DNA from 3 places in the Dietzia sp. WMMA184 genome. Region 1 is predicted to be linked to each of the others. Evidence: predicted binding sites of a transcription regulator. Region 1 holds the regulator's gene; each other region holds the start of a gene.
What was found. Region 1 encodes LexA, which represses DNA repair genes until DNA is damaged. Its sites were predicted from a motif close to CGAACANNTGTTCG; they were not measured.
Positions count from the first base shown of each region.

Region 2: CK206_RS14510 (HNH endonuclease signature motif containing protein) is a predicted target of LexA. The motif match lies at 2,553-2,566, and genes of this name have one in related genera.
Region 3: CK206_RS03970 (HNH endonuclease signature motif containing protein) is a predicted target of LexA. The motif match lies at 3,252-3,265, and genes of this name have one in related genera.

Region 1 covers NZ_NXEI01000001.1:423,521-428,478, reverse strand. The annotation lists gene hrpA (ATP-dependent RNA helicase HrpA) at 1-714, shown strand, start outside; gene nrdR (transcriptional regulator NrdR) at 725-1,180, opposite strand; gene CK206_RS01980 (hypothetical protein) at 1,292-1,732, opposite strand; gene lexA (transcriptional repressor LexA) at 1,922-2,632, shown strand; gene hflX (GTPase HflX) at 2,672-4,120, opposite strand; gene dapF (diaminopimelate epimerase) at 4,174-4,958, opposite strand, start outside.
Region 2 covers NZ_NXEI01000001.1:3,153,289-3,158,246, forward strand. The annotation lists gene CK206_RS14505 (SidA/IucD/PvdA family monooxygenase) at 1-902, shown strand, start outside; gene CK206_RS14510 (HNH endonuclease signature motif containing protein) at 914-2,548, opposite strand; gene CK206_RS14515 (helix-turn-helix domain-containing protein) at 2,988-3,602, opposite strand; gene CK206_RS14520 (amidohydrolase family protein) at 3,954-4,958, shown strand, end outside.
Region 3 covers NZ_NXEI01000001.1:850,417-855,374, forward strand. The annotation lists gene CK206_RS03955 (GNAT family N-acetyltransferase) at 1-2,117, shown strand, start outside; gene CK206_RS03960 (MmcQ/YjbR family DNA-binding protein) at 2,114-2,500, shown strand; gene CK206_RS03965 (hypothetical protein) at 2,595-3,113, opposite strand; gene CK206_RS03970 (HNH endonuclease signature motif containing protein) at 3,480-4,958, shown strand, end outside.

The DNA of each region.
Region 1 (4,958 bases):
ACCCAGGCGTCAGCGGTGCTCACGCTGGTCTCGGGCGGCCTGGTCTCGACGGCATCGATTCTGCGCGGTCGCCCGGTCCAGCAGCGGCTCGCGCTCACCCAGTACCCGCATGGCGGGATGGAGTCCCTGGTCTCGGATGCGTCGCTCGCCGCGAGTGGGCGGATCATCGCCCGACGTAAGGGCTCACCGGTTCTCACGGTCGCGGAGTTCCAGGATATCCAGGCCACTGCGAGGGCGGAGGTCCCCGGTGCGGTGGCGTCCGCGATCTCGGCGGCGGTTCCCGCGCTGATGGCCGCCCAGTCCGTGTCGGGCCGTTTGGCGGAGGTGCCGGCAGACGTCGCCGACGATGTCCGTCCCTCGCTGGACTTCCTCGTCGGGCGGGGATTCCTCGCCCGCCATCCCTCGGATGTGCTCCCACATCTGGAGCGGCATGTGCGGGCGGTCGGTGTCCGGTTGGACCTCGCGGAGAAGTCTCCCGCCCGGCACGGCGAGCTCACGGCGAAGTTGAGCCGCTCCGAGTCGACCGTCGAGGACGCATGCGCGGCCCTGCGACGGCGGCCGGGCGGGGCGCGGGCGTGCCGGGATCTGCGGTGGATGCTCGCCGAGTACCGGGTGGGGCTGTTCGCGCAGTCACTGGGTACGGCCCGTCCAGTGTCGGCAGAGCGGATCGACAAGGCGGTGGCGTCTGCGCTCGCCCCACGGTCGTCCAGATGACGTTGCGCGGTCAGCGGCTCGCGCGACGCTCTCGGAGGGCGATGATCTCGCGTTCGAAGTCGTCGGCCGAGCTGAACTGCTTGTACACGGATGCAAAACGCAGGTAGGCGACCTCGTCCAGATCCTGCAGAGGGCCCAGGATGGCGAGCCCGATCTCGTGGGCCGGAACCTCGGACACACCGCCGGAGCGCACTGCGTCCTCGACCTGCTGGGCGAGGCGACGGAGAGCGTCCTCGTCGACCGATCGTCCCTGGCACGCGCGGCGGACACCGCGAACGACCTTGTCCCGGCTGAACGCCTCGGTCACCCCGTTCCGCTTGAGAACCGTCAGCAGTGGCGTCTCGAGCGTCGTGAACCGGTGTCCGCACCGGGGGCACTCCCGTCGACGCCGGATCGCCTGTCCCTCGTCGACGGATCGTGAGTCGATCACCCGGGAGTCCTCGTGATGGCATGTCGGGCAGTACATTCCCGTGGGGCCCTTCGTCGACCGGAGTTCACACGTCCCGGATCGTGCCTGACGGAACGCGGGGGTGGCAGACCGCCGCCCGCGGTCCATTCTAGGAGGCCCGCTGCCCGGTCACGCGTAGGCGGGTCCGCCGAGGAAGGCCACTGCGAGAAGCATGATCACGCCGAATGCAATCCCGCACGCCAGCAGTGCCCAGGCCGGCACGTCGTCGACCACCCCGGTGGACACCGGGGCCTCGACGTGGCACGCCCGCGCGCGGTCCGTCGAGACCGGGCGCACGAGTACACGCCGACCGGGGGCGACCGATGTGACGGTGGCCGGACGGGCCGCCACCCGCGGCCGGACGAGGTTCCCCGCACGGGCGGACGTGACGGCCAGCCGATTGCCCTCGGGTCGGACCAGCGTGCGCCGCGGCGCAGGCGTGGGACGCACGAGCACCGACACATCTCTCGGCCGGTCGAGGTGAGCGCCCTGTCCACGATGGTCATCGGGGCAGACCTCGGTCCACCGCACGGCCGGACGTGGGTGGGACTGAAGCTCGACAACGGTCATGGTGGCTCCCTACTCGATACGGTGTGCGATCAGGGTTCGCACACCTGTATGTCTGTCTCAGTACATCTGTTCGAATCCGAACTCCCCTAGAGTTGTATCACGCGACTCCGACACAATCACGATTCGCAGAGGAATTTCTTCGAACACGTGTGTGGCGCAAGGCGGTGGTTGGCACTAGGGTGTAGACAGATCACAGCGTCGAACATCCATTCGCCGAAGGGACCCCACGAGATGCCGAAGCCCGATTTCGAGTCACTGACGGACCGACAGAAGAGCGTTCTCCTGCACATCCACGACACCGTCAAGGAGCGTGGTTATCCGCCGAGCATCCGCGAGATCGGGGACGCGGTCGGCTTACAGTCCACGTCGTCGGTGGCGCATCAACTCCGCACGTTGGAGAAGAAGGGCTTCCTGACGCGGGATCCTCACAAGCCGCGCGCGGTCGACGTCCACGGTGTCCCGGGGCAGAAGTCACGGGGCCGCCGGTCACCTGCGCCGGAGCCCCAGCGTCCGGGAGGCGCGGTCGAACCCGTCTACGTACCCGTCCTCGGCCGGATCGCGGCGGGCGGGCCCATCCTCGCGGAACAGGCCGTCGAGGAGATCTTCCCCCTGCCGGCGGACCTCGTCGGGTCAGGTGATCTGTTCATGCTCAAGGTCGTCGGCGAGTCGATGATCGACGCCGCCATCTGCGATGGCGACTACGTGGTGGTCAGGCGGCAGAACGTCGCGGACAACGGGGAGATCGTCGCCGCCATGATCGACGGGGAGGCCACGGTCAAGACCTTCCGGAACGACTCGAGCGGAGTCTGGTTGTTGCCCCACAATCCGTCGTTCAGCCCGATTCCGGGCGAGCACGCGACGATCCTCGGCAAGGTCGTGACGGTGTTCCGGAAACTCTGAGTCCCGGTTCGAACGACGCGCCGCCCGTCCCCGCAGGGGTCAGGCGGCGCCGTCATGTGGATCGCGGACCGCGAACTCGTCCAGTTCGCCGGCCACGGACGCGGGCAACCGGACCACCAGCCGGGTTCCGTCCTGGGTGTGTTCCTCCTCGACCACCGCGCCCTCGGCGTGGACCCGCGACACCACGTCCCCGCGGGAGTACGGGACGGACAGGGTCAGCTCGGTGTCCCCGGAGGCGACGATCTGGGTGATCCTCTCGAGGAGTTCGTCGACACCCTGCCCGGTGACCGCCGAGACGAACACGGCGTCGGGCAGCGCGTGGTGCAATTCGGTGAGGACCACGGGATCCGCGGCGTCGATCTTGTTGATCACCAGGAGTTCCCGAGGCCGCTCCGCGTTCTGCTCTTCCACCACCTCGTTGATCACCTTGCGCACCGCCTCGATCTGGCGGAGCGGGAAGGCATCCGAACCATCCACCACGTGGAGGAGCAACTCGGAGTCGACGACCTCTTCAAGAGTCGACCTGAAGGCCTCGACCAACTGGGTCGGCAGATGCCTGACGAATCCCACGGTGTCCGTGAAGACGACCGCCCTGCCGTCGGGCAACTCGGCCTTCCTCGTCGTCGGATCGAGGGTGGCGAACAGGGCGTTCTGAACCAGGACGCCGGCTCCGGTGATCCTGTTGAGCAGGCTGGACTTCCCGGCGTTCGTGTATCCGGCGATGGCGATGGACGGCACCGGAGTGGAACGCCGACGGTGCCGTTTGGTGTCCCGGGCCTGCTTCATCCCCTTGATGTCGCGACGCAGACGGGCCATCCGCTCGCGGATCCGGCGCCGATCGGTCTCGATCTTGGTCTCACCCGGGCCGCGAAGACCGACGCCGCCGTTGCTGCCGGCACGGCCGCCCGCCTGGCGGGACAACGACTCGCCCCACCCACGCAGACGGGGCAGCATGTACTCCATCTGGGCGAGCGACACCTGGGCCTTGCCCTCACGGCTGGTGGCGTGCTGCGCGAAGATGTCGAGGATCAGCGCGGTACGGTCGATGACCTTGACATTGACCGCCTTCTCCAGCGCGAGCAGCTGCCCCGGGGTGAGCTCGCCGTCGCAGATGACGGTGTCGGCGCCGGTCGCCGCGATCACGTCCTTGAGGACGCTGACCTTGCCCGACCCGATGTACGTGGCGGCATCGGGCTTGTCGCGGCGCTGGATGAGCGCGTCGCACACCTCCGATCCCGCGGTCTCGGCGAGCTGGGCGAGCTCGTCCATCGCGGCGTCCGCCTGCGCGGCGGACCCTTCGGTCCAGACACCGACGAGCACGACACGTTCGAGTCGGAGCTGGCGGTACTCGGCGTCGTTGACGTCCTGGAGTTCGGTGGAGAGCCCCGCCACCCGGCGCATCGAGGATCTCTCCTCGAGCTGGAATTCACCGATGGATGGATCGAGGTCGCGTGTCGGCCGGTCAGCGGCCGTGTGATCAGTAGTCATTCGGGTTCATCTTCTCACACCGGGCCCCCCGGTGTCCCGTTCGAGACGGTGTGCTACCGACCACGGTGGTAATGACCGTGGGCGACGAGTGTGGACGGCCCTGTGAGCGAGGACCCGGCACCGGTCAGTGATACCTCCACCTCGCCGCCCGGGACCACCACGACGACGTCGCCCGTCGCCTCCCCCGAGTCGGCCAGCGCGGCGACCGCGGTCGCGACGATTCCGGTTCCGCAGGACATGGTCTCCCCTGATCCCCGCTCGTGGACCCGCATGGAGACCCGACCGTCCACCATCGGGGTGGCGATCTCGACATTGACGCCGTCGGGAAAGAAGGCCCGGTCGTACCCGGGGGCCTCCTGCACCCGCAGCCCGGCGAGGTCCGCGGCGTCCAGATCGGGGACCACACAGGCGAGGTGCGGATTGCCCATGTCGACGGCGAGCCCGGCGAACGTCCGGCCACCGACCTCCGCCGACGACAGTCCGAGCAGTCGCGGCTCCCCCATGTCCACCCGCACCACGGCGTCATCACCCGAGTGTGAGAGGACCTCGGCGGGGCGGGCCCCGGACCGCGTGCCCACCGGGATCGAGCCGACCTCCGCTCTCCCGGTCGCGACGAGGGCGTGGGCGAAGACCCGGACCCCGTTGCCGCACATCTCCGCGATGGAGCCATCGGCGTTGCGGTAGTCCATGAACCAGTCCGCACTGTCCACGCCGGGCGGCAGGCTCGCGAGCACGCCCCGGTCGACGAGGGCTCCGGCGGTCGCGATCCTCAGCACCCCGTCGGCGCCGATTCCGCCACGCCGATCGCACAGTGCGCGTACCAGGTCGACGTCGAGGT
Region 2 (4,958 bases), 2.7 Mb from region 1:
GCGGCGGCGGCGGACAGCGGGTGCCGGAGATGGTCCGTGCGCTGCCGCGCGAGCGCTGGTTCCACACCGAGGACCCGATCGACTTCGAGGCCCTGCGCGGCCGGCGGGTCGCCGTCCTGGGCGGCGGAGCCTCCGGGTTCGACAACGCCGCCACCGCGCTCGACCACGGCGCCGCGCGAGCGGAGGTGTTCATGCGGCGGGACACCGTCCCGGACTCCAACCCGCTGCGGTGGATGGAGTTCCCCGGCATGCAGGAACGCTTCTACGACCTCGACGATCGCGCGAAGTGGGACTTCACCCTGTTCAGCGGGGGCTTGCCGCAGCCGCCGACCCAGCACACGGTGTGGCGGTGCTTCGCCCATCCCGACTTCGCACTGCGCACAGGCTGTGCCTGGGACTCGGTCGCGGTGGTCGACGACGGCGCGGGCGGGACCGAGCTCGCCATCGTCACCCCCGCCGGCCGGTTCCACGCCGATGTGGTGATCGCCGCGACCGGGTACGAGGTCGACCTGCGACTGCGCCCGGAGCTCGCGGAGTTCGTCGACGACATCGCCCTGTGGGCCGACGTGCACGACTTCGCCGCCGGCCACCCGGCAGGACGCAACCCCTACCTCGGACCGGGTTTCGAGTTCACCGAACGCCGACCGGGCTCCGCGCCCTGGGTGACCAGGCTGCACCACTTCTCGACCGGCGCGCGCACGTCCATGGGCGTCACCGGAAACCAGCTGTCCGGCATCTACGGAGGTGTTGGTCGCATCGCGGGGGCGGTCACCACCGCGATCACTCGCGAGAACTGGGACCGCCTCGCGGACGACTTCGCGGGCTTCGAGTTTCGCGAGGTCCGGTCGATCGGCCCGCACCGCCCCGACGACGGCTGGTACCCGACGAGACCCCGCTACTGACGGCCCCGCCATCAGAACGGCGGCTCATCATCGAACGCCGAGGACCGCGGCTGGTCCTGCTGGGGCCGGTCATCCTGCGGGGGAGCCGAGCGCGGCGGGCGCCCTGACCGGGGTTCCTGTTGACGATGGTGCGCCTGGGCCCGCAGTCTGCTGCGCTCCGCCGCGCGGCGGTGACGCAGGTGGGGGCGCCTCCTCGACGCCGGTGAGCCGCTGCCGGTCCTGCCGGCTTCGGCCGCGTCCTGCTGCCGTCGGCTGGACTCCGGATGCCGCGGCGGGGCGAGCGCGGCCAGCGGTCCACCGGGGGCCGTCGTGATGCGCGTTCCCGGATCCGCCTCCGGGTGATTGGGGCCGTGGAGCCAGACGTAGGTTCCGTCGATGTCCCGGTAGTAAGCCCAGATTCCCTCGGTCTTGAGTCGGTGGTGGAAGCGGCAGAGGGAGCCGAGATCATCGGACGTGGTGTGCCCGCCGCACTCCGGGTTGTCATGGTCGAACGGGATGATGTGGTCGAGGTCGGTCTTCTCGGCCGGCGTCTGGCACCCGGGGAAGACACAGGTGCCGTCGCGGCCCTTGCAGAAGCGTGCCAACGCCTCGGAGGGCGTGTACCGCCGGGCCGCGTAGCAGTCGGGGTCCGCGAGATCTGCCAGTGAGTCGATCCGGCGACGAGCGCTGCGCTCCAGCTGGTCGGCGGTGTGACCGGTGATCGGCCCGTAGCCGGCCAGCGTGAGGCCACGGTTGTCCGGACTGCCGTCGTCGTAGGCGTAGATGGTCACCCGCCGAGCGGCCGCCTGTCCGTCCGGGTCACCGGGGTGTTCGCCGTCGACGTCGGGCAGGCAGGCCCACCCGCGACTCAGCGCCAGTAGGCCCGCGGCACGCAACTCACCGAGAGAACGCGGGTCGTCCTCGGAGGCGGTGCGCGCGAGGGCCTCGATACGGTCGGCGATCTCCACGGCGGTCTCCGCGGTGAGGTGCGCTGTGATGAGGGCCCTGTCGTCGGCCAGCGGCACCATCTCGACGTCCTGGTCCCGCCGCGCCTCCCTCGCCCTGGCGTCGGCCCCGACCGGGTCGCACGCCGAGACGGTCTTGGTGAGCATCTTTCGTAGCGGGCCGAGTCTCGGCGGGTGTGTGCGGCGCCTGGTGGGAGCCAGTGCCTCACTGATCCGCCTGTCGAGTTCGGGCATGAGCTCATCGGAGACCATCGCGGTCTCCTCGGCGATCGTGTGGGCGGCGAGGATGCCGATCCATCCGGTCGCGAGCAGGGCCGCGGTACGGGGGAGCCGCTCGGTCAACTCGACCGCGGTGGTGACCAGACGCGAGGCGCCGTGCCGGGACAACGCCATCGAGGCGCTGACGATCGAGGCGGCGGTCTCCCACGGGTCCCGGTGGCGGTCGCGCTGCCCCGCGACCCGGACGCAATCGTAGGCGAAGGCGACGGTGCGTCCCTCGGCCGCGTTGATCAGGCGTTGGGCGAGATATCCGCGCTGTTGATGTGGATCCCACCGGGCGTAGGCCTCCGGGACGATCACGTCGACGGCGGGACCGGTCGCTGTGGTGAACCCCTTAGGCGGCACGAACGGGTCGGGGGCATCGGGGACGATCGCCGCATGGGAGGCGGAATCATGGGCGTCGGACTTGGAGGTGCTCGTCATGGTTCGACCGTATGTTCTAGGTCTGACATCGTGGGCAGGGAGACTGGATCGAACACGCGAGCGAGTGTCATCTCATTACGGGGAGATGCCCGGCCTCGTCGTCGTCGCTGATCACCGCGGCGCCCGCTGACCTGGGGTGCCCTGCGCACCCTCCGCAGGGCACCGCAGGTAGAGGGCATGCGTGGTGCGGGCGGTCTCGGGGGGGTCCGGGTCCGGGTCCGGCTTCTGGTTCGGTGAAGGGTGTGGCGCCGTGGGCGGTGCACGGTCTTGGGTGCTCTGACCTGGGGTGCCCTGCTCGGCCCCCGCAGGGCGCCCCAGGTCGGCGCGCGAGGGAGGGCGCCGGGGCGGGGATGTCCCAGGGCAGTGAGGTGGGTGGTCGTGGTGGTCGTACTGGTCAGGCGCAGGTCGGGCGGCCCGGTCGCGGTCAACCCGGTCGCGGTCAACCCGGTCGGGCGACGATGAGGCACGCCTCGCCGCCGTCGGGGACGTACCACCGGTGGGGGAGGGTGCCGTTGTACCTCGCGACGTCGCCCGCCTCGAGTCGGGTGAGCGAATCGCCGACCTCGAGCAGGACGGTGCCCCGGGTGATGTAGAGCCATTCCTGGCCGGGGTGTTCGAAGAACCGGCCCGGGACGTGGTTGGTCTCCACGAACTCGAGGAACTGCGTGCCCCCCGGGCCTCCGGGCAGGAGTCGGGTGTGACCGCCGACCGTGCCCTCCGCACGGGTCAGGGTGGCGCCCTCGGTGGAGCGCTGGACGTCGACCCGGTCGGAATGGGCCGGGTCCCGGCCGGAGTCTCCGGGTCCGCCGGTGTCGGAGGCCCCGCCGGCGGTGACCGCGTCGAGGAGGTGGGCCTGGGTGGTGCCGAGGGCGTGGGCGAGACCCTCGAGCGTGGACATGCTGGGCGCCGCCTTACCGCGCTCGATCTGACTGAGGAAGGGCTGCGAGATCCCGGCCTGGTCGGCCACCTCGACGAGCGTCAGTCCGAGTTGGCGGCGGTGGTGCCGGATGCGCGCGCCGAGACGGTCCAGCGAGTCGCCTCGTGCGGTGGTCATGGGGCCTCCCTTGCGGTCGGGTCGGGGCGGGTCGGGGCGGGTTGGGGCGGGTCGGGGTCTGGCGGGGCGGGATCTGGTGGGACGCGGTCTGCCGGGGTCGGTAGTTCGTGCAGGTAGTCGCGTTGGCGCGGAATCGGCGGACACCGGAACCGCGCCGGAACAGCGGGGTAATGCCGCCGAAACACGGGGCCACCACACTCATCATTATTGATCCGATCAATACCCGGGGTCACTATCCCGCTCCGGGGTCGGATGCACAAGTGCCGCACCCGATCAGAAAGCCCGGGCTGCCGAGAGGGGCCGAGTCGGAGGGTCGGCGGGGAACGCACAAGTCGGCAGAGGAGGGGAACGATGGAACCACGACGAGCGGCACAGCGCGATGCACAGCGCGGAGCCGGGGCCGAGCGAGTCGCGCCGCGGCACGTGGACCGGATCGCGGGGGCCCGGCTGCAGGGCGGCCGGGTGGTCGACGTGGACATCGTCGACGGGGTGGTCGTGGCCGTGACGGATGCGGGGACCACCCCGACGCGCGGTGGTCCTACCGGGGGCGAATCGGTGATCGACGCCCGCGGCTACATGGTGCTCACCGCGCCCGCGGAGCCGCACGCCCACCTCGACAAGGCCCTGAGCTGGGGCGCCACGCGGCCGCCGGGCTGCGACCTGGGGGCGGCGATCGACGCGTGGCGGGCCTACGCCGCGACGGTCGACGAGGACGAGATCCACGCCCGCGCCCTCGCTGCAGCGCGCAAGCTCGTGGCCAACGGGACGACCGCGGTGCGCAGCCACGTGGACCTGCACGACGACCACGACCCGCTGCGCGGCGTCCGCGCTCTCGTCCGCGTCCGCGACGAGCTCGCCGGCGTGATGGACCTGCAGATCTCGGTGATGGTCAACGAGGTCGACCCGTCGGACCGGGCCCGCGCCGCGATCGCGGCCGGTGCCGACCTCATCGGCGGGGCCCCACACATCTCGACCGACCCGGTCGCCGAGACAAACCGACTGGTGGACCTCGCCGAAGAGCTGGGCACCGGCATAGACCTGCACGTGGACGAGTTCCTCGACGGCGACCACGCCATGCTCGAGGTGTTCACCGACCGCGTCGCGACCTGGCCGGCGGGGCAGATCCGCACTGCCGGGCACTGCTGCCGCATCGGCTCGCTCGACGGGGCGGGCCAATCCCGCGCCGCCGGCGCGCTGAGCAGGGCGGACGTCGGGGTGGTGACCCTGCCGATCACCAACCTGTACCTGCAGGGCCGAGCCGGCTGCACCTCGGTCCCGCGCGGCCTGCCCCCGGTGCGGGCCCTGCTCGAGACCGACGTGACCGTCGCCGCCGGCGCCGACAACGTGCGCGACCCG
Region 3 (4,958 bases), 430 kb from region 1:
ACACCGCCGTGCACCGGCTCAACGCCCGCGCCGGCTTCCGCGAGGAAGACCCCGTCGACCTGCCCGACAAGACGGCGCTGCTCTCCATCTGTCGTGCCGAGGCGTTCCGCGAGTCGGAGATCGGCCGGACGTCGATGCCGGTCTCGTCGTCGTCACCCCCGGTCACACCGCCACCCCACGCCCACCTCACCGGTCACGCCATGCGCCGCGCGCACCGCCACCTCTGCGCCAAGGCGCTGGCCGAGTTCTCCCACGAGCGGCTCCTCGCGCCCACCCGCTCCACTCACACCGACGCCGGCCCCGACACCTACGAAATACGCGCCGGCGACGAGCGGTGGACCTTCCGCGCGCGGGTGCTGCCGCTGAAGCACTGGGCCATCGACGAGGCCACGCTGCACCGCGAGGTCGACGGCGTCCCGGTCGAGCCGGACGCGCAGGAGTTGATCCTCACCCTCGCGCCGTACCTGGGGATCCCCGGGTCGCTCGTGGGGACCTACCTGGAGGAGATCGCGGCCACGCTCGGCTCGGCGGCGTTCTGCCTGCATCACCGCGATCGCCCCGCACAACAGCTGGCGGAGGCGGGCCTGCAGGAGGTCGAGGGCGCGATGACCGAGGGGCATCCCGGGTTCGTCGCCAACAACGGCCGTATCGGCCTGGGGCTGGACGACCGTCACCGGTACACCCCGGAGGCACTGTCGACCGTCCGCCTGGTGTGGCTGGCAGCCCGCCGCGGCCTGAGCCACCTGGCCACCGTCACGGGCCTCGACGAGCGCGACCACTACGCGCGCGAGTTCGGCACCGAGGCGCTAATGCGGTGCGACCACCAGCTGCGCTCGCTGGGCCTCGACCCCGCCGACTACCGCATCCTGCCCGTGCACCCGTGGCAGTGGCAGCACGAGGTCGCGGTGGCGTTCGCCCCCGATCTCGCGCGCCACGACCTGGTCCACCTGGGCGAATCCGACAGCGAGTACCGGCCACAGCAGTCCGTTCGCACCTTCTTCGACGTGACCCACCCCGAGCGCGGCTACGTCAAGACCGCCCTCGCCGTGCAGAACATGGGGTTCACCCGCGGCCTGTCGCCGAAGTACATGCGCGACACCCCGGCCGTCAACGACTGGGTGGCCGGGGTCGTCGCCTCGGATCCGGTGTTGCGCGCGCTGGATTTCCAGATCCTGCGGGAGGTCGCCGCCGTGGGCTACACCGGCGACGCCTACCACCGGGCGTCCGCGGCCGGGATCTCGGACGAGGGGCCGCACACCAAGATGATCGCGGCCCTGTGGCGCGAGAGCCCCGTTTCGCGGCTGGCCCCCGGCGAACGTGCCGTCACGCTGACCTCGATGCTGCACGTGGACCTGCACGGGCGGTCCCTCGCCGTCGAGCACCTCGAGCGGTCGGGCCTGGACGCCCGCACCTGGCTCCGGGCGCTGCTCGACGCCTACGTGCTGCCCGTCGCGAGGTGCCTGCTCGTGCACGGGCTGGTCTTCATGCCGCACGGTGAGAACGTGATCGTGGTGATGGGCCCCGACCACACCGTGCGCCGGGCGCTGTTCAAGGACATCGGCGAGGAGGTCGCCGTGGTGCGTGACCGGCCTCTGCCCTCTGGGCTCGAGCGGATCCGCCACGTGGTGGACGCGGAGACAGCCGCACTGAGCGTCCACACCGACGTCATGGACGGGGTGCTGCGCCACCTCGCCTCGATCCTCGACGTCGCCGGGGTGCTCGAGGCGGATCAGTTCTGGGACGAGACGCGGCAGTGCCTGGAGACCCTGGCTCCCGGCGGCGGTCGCGGCGGCGAGGGTCGCGGCGGCGAGGGGCACAACGGCGAGGACCACGACGGCGGGGACTACGACGGCCGGGTGCACGACGGCGAGGTGCACCGTCCCACCTGGGAGGCGCTGTTCGCTCCGCGGTTCAAGCACTCGTGTCTCAACCGCCTGCAGTTGCGTAATACGCGGCAGATGGTCGACCTGACCGATCAGGCCGGGTCATTGCAGTTCGCGGGGACGCTCGCCAACCCGCTCGTCTCCCGGCTGGTCCGGGACGACGACACGCCGGGCGAACCGCAGCGTCCCGCCCGCCCGGGCGCGGAGCCGGCGACGGTAGCGTCGACGGCATGAACGGACGGGAACTCCAGAAGTGCGCGGCGATGCGCGCCCGCGAACTGCCCGCGTCGACTCTGGAGTTCCCGTTCGGGCCGGACTTCGATGTGTTCAAGGTCCGCGGGAAGATGTTCATGTTCCACGCGGTCGTCAACGGCGAGCGTCAGGTGATCCTCAAGGCACTGCCGTCGGACTCGATGGCCCTGCGCGATGCGCACGCCGACATCACGCCCGGGTACCACATGAACAAGCGGCATTGGATCTCGCTGCACCCCGGCGGCACGCTGACCGCGGACATGGTTTCCGAGCTGGTCACCGAGTCCTACCGACTCGTGGTGTCGGGCCTACCCCGGGCACAGCAGCCCGTCGAACCGCACGCCTTCGGGCGCCAGCAGCGTTAGGTAGGCCGACGCCCACCACCCGGATCGACCCCGCCCCTTAGCCAGGGCCTTGGGGTTGGAGTCCGGGCGCGGGGCGCGGGGCGCGGAAGCCGCCTCAGTTCGCCGGAGTCAGCGCGGCTTCGGAGACAGAACCCAGTCGATCACCCACGGACCCCTCCACCGACTCGGTGGCGGACCCGGTGTCAATCTGATCCTCGAGCGACGCGCCGACCAGCGGCACACCGGACACCACCGCGCCGACGGAACCCTGGACGTCTCCCTCGAGCAGCGCATCCGCCGACTCGGCGACCGGGTTGAGGACCATGCAGATGACTCCCACCGGAACCTGCAACGGCACGCCCATCAGGTTGGCGGCAGCGCCGGCCGCCGAACCGAGATTGCACACGAGGGTGGCGGTGGAACCCAGCGGTCCGGAGGCGTAACCGGGCAGAGAACCTGTAACGGAACCGGGCAGCAGCTCGCCAGCCTCGCCGAGATAGCCCCCCTCGGTCTCCGATGCTCCCGGGAGGGAGTCGGAGCCGGTGGCTTCCGAAGTCTGGGCGGCGGCGGCCCCCGTAGAGAAGACGAGGAGCGCGGCGGCCACGGCTCCGGCACAGGTGATGGTCTTGGTCATGGAACGCCTCCGAGTTTGGGTCTACGGGGCATCCACCCCAAGCAATCAAGAAGAGTGGATCATACATTTCGCTGAAATGGGCGATCGGTGATTGCAATTCAATGGATAGGCCAGAAGCGGAACAAACCCTTGCCTGTTCGAATGTGTGTGCGTATTATAGAACACAGATTCGATACCTGGTAGGCGGCGCACGGGCAGGGGGTGGGGCACATGGGCGGTAACGCAGACGCCGCGGCCGGTGGCCCGTCCCCATCCCCGTCCGGTGGCCCCTCCTCGGCCGGTGGTCCGTCCCCGTCTGGTGGCGGCTCCGGTTCCGCGGCGCCCGTGTCGCTGTCGGGGTTGCGGGCGGCGGCGCGGGAGGGGTGGATGGGCGAGAATCGTGCGGCGGCGCGCCGGTTCGTGGCCTGTTACGAGTTGTTTGTCGAATGCCAGCGCCGGGAGGAGTCCGGTGCGGGCGGCGGTGAGTGTCGGCCCGGTCATGCGGTACTCGATCCGATCGATGTCGCGGCCGGGTACGTGGTGTCGGCGATGGCGATCTCGACGGGCCGGGCCGAACGGATGATCACCTTCGCCCTCGATCTGCACCTGCGGTATCCGGCGATCCTGTCCGCGATGACGCAGGGGCGGCTGGATCTGCAGGCCGCGAATATCCTGGCCTCGCAGATGGCCACCGTCCACGTCGATGTGCTCGAGGCGGTGCAGCGGCAGGTCGTCGAGGAGTATCTCGCCGCGATCGAGGGCGGGGTGCGCATGGGCGAGAAAGCCATCCGCAGCAACGTCGACGCGATCATCGCCCGCTACGACGCGAACGGCATCCGCCTGCGCCGTCAGGAAGCGGCCCGCACCCGCGGGGTGCGGTTCCACAAGGGCGTCGACGGCATGTCCAGCGTCTCGGCGATCCTGGCCACCGAGGAAGCAGCCGTCCTGGCCGAGGCCCTCGACCAACGCGTGAAAGACCACAAGTACGCCGACGCCCAAGCCGCCGCCAACACCCAAGCCGACACCGCCAACCCCGGCACCAACACCGGCACCGGCGGCTCTGGCGAGGTCGAGGACTACTCGATCGCCGAGCGTCGCGCCGACGCCCTGATGTCCCTGGTGTGCGGCGACGCCGCCCCGGCCGGCACCCCCGCCCGCCCCGGCCGGCCCGGTGCGCCTGGTGCCGGGGTGGCGTTGCGGCCGAAGGTCACCGTCATCGTCACCGGCAACACCGCCCGCGACGCCGGCGGCGCCCGAGTGGAGTTCACCCGCACCGGCCAGGCCGCCCTGCAGGCCCTGCTCGACATGCTCGCCACCAGCGACGGAGCCACCTTCGAACCCATCGACCCGCGCATCGGGGCCGCCGATGACGCCCGCGCCGCCCTGCAGTACCGGCCCAGCGCCCAGTTGGCCCGCCGGATCCGGCTGCGCGATGGCACCTGCCGCCACCCCGGCTGTGCGATCCCGGCCGAGGCCTGTGATCTGGATCATGTGGTGCCGTTCGATCAGGCCGACCCCCAGCGGGGCGGGCACACCATCGAGGCCAACCTCGCGGCGATGTGCCGGCGCCATCACCGGTTCAAGACCTTCTCGGACTGGATCTACGACCTGCAGCCCGACGGCACCCTGCTGGTGCGCACCCCGGACGGTTCGACCATGCTCACCCGACCCTCCGGCCCACTCGCTGAGTACCGGCGTGATCAGGCCCACGCCGAGACCGAGGCGTGGACCCGGCAGCAACGTCGCAGCCCCGGGCCCACCGGTGAGGAGCAGGCCGACGCGGAGCCGACGTTCTGGTCGCGCCGCGCGGCCCGCCACCGCACCGAACGCCGCAACGCCGAACGCCGCAAGGCCGAACGCACCCGC